DNA from 2 places in the Nonomuraea sp. NPDC049486 genome. Region 2 is predicted to be linked to the other one. Evidence: riboswitches for the same ligand, from Rfam matches in the RefSeq annotation. Region 2 holds a riboswitch; the other holds the start of a gene.
What was found. A riboswitch is a leader RNA that binds a small molecule or an ion and turns the genes downstream of it on or off. The one in region 2 is predicted to bind thiamine pyrophosphate.
Positions count from the first base shown of each region.

Region 1: another riboswitch for thiamine pyrophosphate. It lies ahead of AB0K05_RS30765 (cytosine permease); the one in region 2 lies ahead of AB0K05_RS06015 (FAD-dependent oxidoreductase).

Region 1 is NZ_JBFAPV010000012.1:31,624-33,789, forward strand. Features, by position in the region: gene AB0K05_RS30765 (cytosine permease) at 1-1,263, opposite strand, end outside; TPP riboswitch at 1,254-1,366, opposite strand; gene AB0K05_RS30770 (rhodanese-like domain-containing protein) at 1,437-1,760, opposite strand; gene AB0K05_RS30775 (DNA-formamidopyrimidine glycosylase family protein) at 1,799-2,166, opposite strand, start outside.
Region 2 is NZ_JBFAPV010000002.1:233,492-235,657, reverse strand. Features, by position in the region: gene AB0K05_RS06020 (FAD-dependent oxidoreductase) at 1-163, opposite strand, end outside; TPP riboswitch at 820-936, shown strand; partial or broken gene AB0K05_RS06015 (FAD-dependent oxidoreductase) at 905-1,168, shown strand; partial or broken gene AB0K05_RS06010 (FAD-dependent oxidoreductase) at 1,631-2,166, shown strand, end outside.

The sequences.
Region 1 (2,166 bases), on a different contig from region 2:
GTTCATCCACGGCTCCCTGGTGAAGCCGATGACCTCGCGCACCCCGGCCCAGAAGCCGTCCCACGGGGCGACGGTGGGGGTGGAGGTGGTCAGCCAGTACGCCGCGAAGCCGAGCGCCCACGGCACCAGCATCGACCAGCGGGCGGGGGCGTCGGCGTCGGTGTTCCACCGGGCCGCGCCGCCGAGCAGGAAGTAGTCGACGGCCAGCACCGCGAACATCGGCACGAACACCGCGCCGATCACGCCCAGGAACGCGCCGTAGGAGGTCACGTCCACGACCAGCGCGATGGCGACCGTGAGCAGGCCGATGAGGGTGCTGATGATCCGCCGGTCGACGCGCGGCATGAGGTTCTGCAGCGAGACGGTCGTCGAGTAGACGTTCGCGAACGACTGGTCGGCCTCGCGGAGCACCAGGATCGCGAAGAACAGCGCGCCCAGCGGCACCGCCACGAACGGCCCGAACACCGCCGTGCTGTCGGCCGCCACCGCCTCGGCCCCGGCGATCGCGACCGCGTACACGCCCAGGGCCAGGCAGGCGACCTGGGCGAGCGTGTAGCCGCCGACCACGCCGGTGAAGGCCGCCCGGCTGGACCTGGAGTGCCGGGCGAAGTCGGCGGCCAGCGGCACCCACGACACCGACAGCGCGATCACGTAGTCGACGGCCGGGGCGAACGCCTCCCAGGACCCTCCGGTCCGCGGCTGCGCGTCGCCCAGGAACTGCACCGCGAACCAGATCATCGCGATGATCACCAGAACCGTGATGTAGCGCCTGATCAGCCGGACCGCGCCCAGCGGCCAGACGGTCAGCACCGTGGTGATCACCCCGGCGACGATCACCCACACCGCGTACGGGACCGTGTCGCCGAAGATGGCCAGGGCGCCCTGGGCGATCACCCAGAGCTCGAACGCGCCCCAGCCGATCATCTGGATGATGTTGAGCACGGTGGGGAAGTACGACAGCCGGGCCCCGAACAGCCCGCGCAGCAGCACCATCGCGGGCTTGCCGGTCTGCGTGCCGGGGATGGCCGCCAGGCCCACCATGGTGGTGCCGATCAGGCTGCCGACCACGGTCGCGACCAGGGCGGCCGTCACGGTCAGCGGCGCGCCGCCGAGCGGGTCGATCAGGAACAGGGCGCCGGAGAAGCCCAGCAGGCTGACCGCCAGGTTGGCCCAGAGCGCGCCCTGGTCGAGCACTCCGAGCGTCTTGGGGGGCTCGCCCTCCAGGGTCAGCGGAACTTCCTCGCCATGGATGGCATGCGACATCGCGCACTCCCTACGCCGGCATTACCCGGACAGGTTCATGCGGTCGGCAGCGGCGTAGCTGCCCTCTCAGCCCGGTTGGCCCCGAGCTCCCGCGGTGGGTCGTCAACAGCCGGAGATCAACTCCGGCTGCCGCCCCCATGATGCACTATTAGTCCTGTTTCGGCCAGTCGGGGTCAGGCGACCATCGGCGGCCGGCCCGTCTCGCTGACCATGGGACGCTTGTCGTGCTCCCAGGCCTGCATGCCGCCGCCGACGTTGACCGCCTCGCGGCCCAGGCGGTTGAGCCAGGCCGCCACCTGCATCGAACGGCCGCCGACGCGGCACACGACGTAGACCGGACGGCCGGAGGGGACCTCGTCGACCCGCGCCTGGATCTGCGTCATCGGGATGTGGACCGCCTCGGGGGCGTGGCCCGCCACCCACTCGTACTCCTCGCGCACGTCGAGCAGGTAGGCGTCGTCGGGCACGTCGCGGACCTCGACCTCGGGAACCGTCATGCGCCCATTCTTACCTGCCGCGCGTCATGCTCGGCACGCTACTTGAGCAGCTTGGACATGCGGCGGTCGGCCAGCGGCTTGCCGCCGGTCTGGCAGGTGGGACAGTACTGCAGCGAGGAGTCGGCGAAGGACACCTCGCGGATCGTGTCGCCGCAGACGTCGCACGGCTGGCCGGTGCGGTTGTGCACGCGCAGCCCCGACTTCTTCTCCGCCTTGAGGTCCTTGGCCGCCAGGCCGCGCGCCCGCTCGACCGCCTCGCGCAGCGTGGTCACGATGGCGTCGTGCAGGTCGGCGATCTGCGCGTCGGTCAGCGTCGCCGCGACCTTGAACGGGGACATCTTCGCGGCGTGCAGCACCTCGTCGGAGTAGGCGTTGCCGATGCCGGCGACGACCTTCTGGTCGCGCA
Region 2 (2,166 bases):
CGGCGTCGCCCAGCAGCACGGACTTCGACAGGGGCGGCCGGTCGTAGGGCCGGTGGCGCTCCTGCCCGATCAGCGTGATCCTGCCGCCGAACCCGCGTGCGCGCAGCGCCTCGACGCTCCTGACGCCTGACAGTCCGGCTCCCACCACCACGACATGATTCACGTAAGCGACCATAACGGGGGCCGCCCCACAGCGTCGCCCCGAGCCCCGATTCCTCCCCCACCTGGCACTCCACCTCCTCGCCTACGGAGATCATCCGTGCAGGTTGGGCGGACGACATACGCACCCACGGAAGTCACCGGGGGTAGGGGCGGTTCGGGACAGCCACCCGCTCTGCTATGTCCGCGAGCATGATCGCGCCCTGCCGGAGTAGCCCAGCCGAGGATTGCCGCAGGACCCACCCGAAGAACGCCGGTGCCGCCCGAGAAGCTCCGAACCCCACGGAAGCCCGAGACCACCCGAAGAGCCCAGGACAGCCCGGAGAACCCAGAAGCGCCCGAAAGGGCCAGAACCTCCCGAAGGCCGAGACCACCCGGAGGGCCCGGTACCGCCCGAAGGCCCAGGGCAGCCCGAAGGGCCTTGGACCGCCCGGAGGACCCAGGACCGCCCGGTGGATCCACGCCCGGTGGATCCATGGCCGGTGAATCCATGGCCGGTGAATCCATGGCCGGTCGGCCGGCCGTCGGTGAGGGCGGGAACTCGGTCTCCAAGGATGCCCGGTCGCGATCTTCGCGGTCTCGGCGGCGGCCGGGCGCGGGTGGGGCGACCTCCCCCGGCACCGGCGTGCCGGTCTGTCGTGGGAGGTCGTAAGGTGGGGGTGCACGACGCGCGGGAGTCCGGCCGTCACCGGGCTGAGAGGAAGGCTTCACCGGGCCTTCGACCGCAAGACACCTGATCCGGATCATGCCGGCGAAGGGAGCGGACATGGATGTGATCGTCGGAGGCGGCGTCGTCGGCCTGTCGATCGCCTGGCGGCTGGCCAGGCAGGGCCGCGAGGTCGTGGTGGTCGACCCGTCTCCCGCCCGTGGCGCCTCCTACGCGGCGGCGGGCATGCTGGCCCCGATCAGCGAGGTCGCCTACACCGAAGAGCCCCTGCTCCGTCTCGGCGTCGCTTCCCTGCGCCGCTGGCCCGCCTTCGCCGCCGCCCTCGCCGCCGACGCCGGACTCGCCGCTCCCGGATCCGACGGACCGGCCACCACTCTCACCGCTCAGTCCGACAGGAGCGTCTCCGCCCCTCGGACGACCACCACCCCGAACACTCACGCCGGGCAGTCCGGCTCGGCCGTCCCCGCCGAGAGCACGCTTGCCGCGAGCACCCACGTGGCCACCCCTCACGGCGGGACCGGGCGCACGAGCTCCGCCGCTCCTCCCGCGAGCACCCACGTGGTCACCCCTCACGGCGAGACGGGGCACGCCGGTTCCACGCCCACGGGCGCCGGCCCGGCGGCTGCGTCCGCCGTCCCCGGCGACGGGCTCTTCCCGGCCTTCGACCAATCGTCCGCCGGCGGGAGGCGTCCGTCGGCCGGCGGCGAGGACGGGCGGGCCGCCGCGTCACCGTCACCCTGGGGGTTCGGGGAATCCGGCGAGGGGAGCGAACGGCTGGGGGCCGCGCGGGCCGGGCTGGATCTGCGGGACGACGGGACGCTCGACGTCGCGTTCGGTCCCGATGACCTGGCGATGCTCGACGAGCAGGCCGGGTTCATGGAGAAACTGGGGCTGCCGGTCGAGCGCCTGACCGGGCGCGAGTGCCGGCGGCTGGAGCCGATGCTGGCGCCCTCCGTCCGGGGCGGGCTGCTGGCCCGTACGGACGCGTGGGTGGATCCTCGCCGCGTCACCGCGGCGCTGCTCGCCGCGCTGGAGCGGCTCGGCGTCCCGGTGGTGCGCGCCCGGGTGACCGAGCTGCTGCGTGACGGCGACCGCGTGTCCGGCGTACGGCTGGCCCCTCCGGAGTCGGGCGCCATCCCCGGGATCTCGCCGGGTGTGCCGCGGGGACGGGAGCCCGAGACGCTGGTCGCGGAGCGGGTGGTGCTGGCGGCGGGGGCGTGGAGCGGGGAACTGGCGGATGTGCCGGTACGGCCCGTCAAGGGGCAGATCATGCGCCTGAGGTCGCCCCAGCCGCTGATCGGACGGTGCGTGCGCGGGACCGTGCACGGCAACCCGGTCTA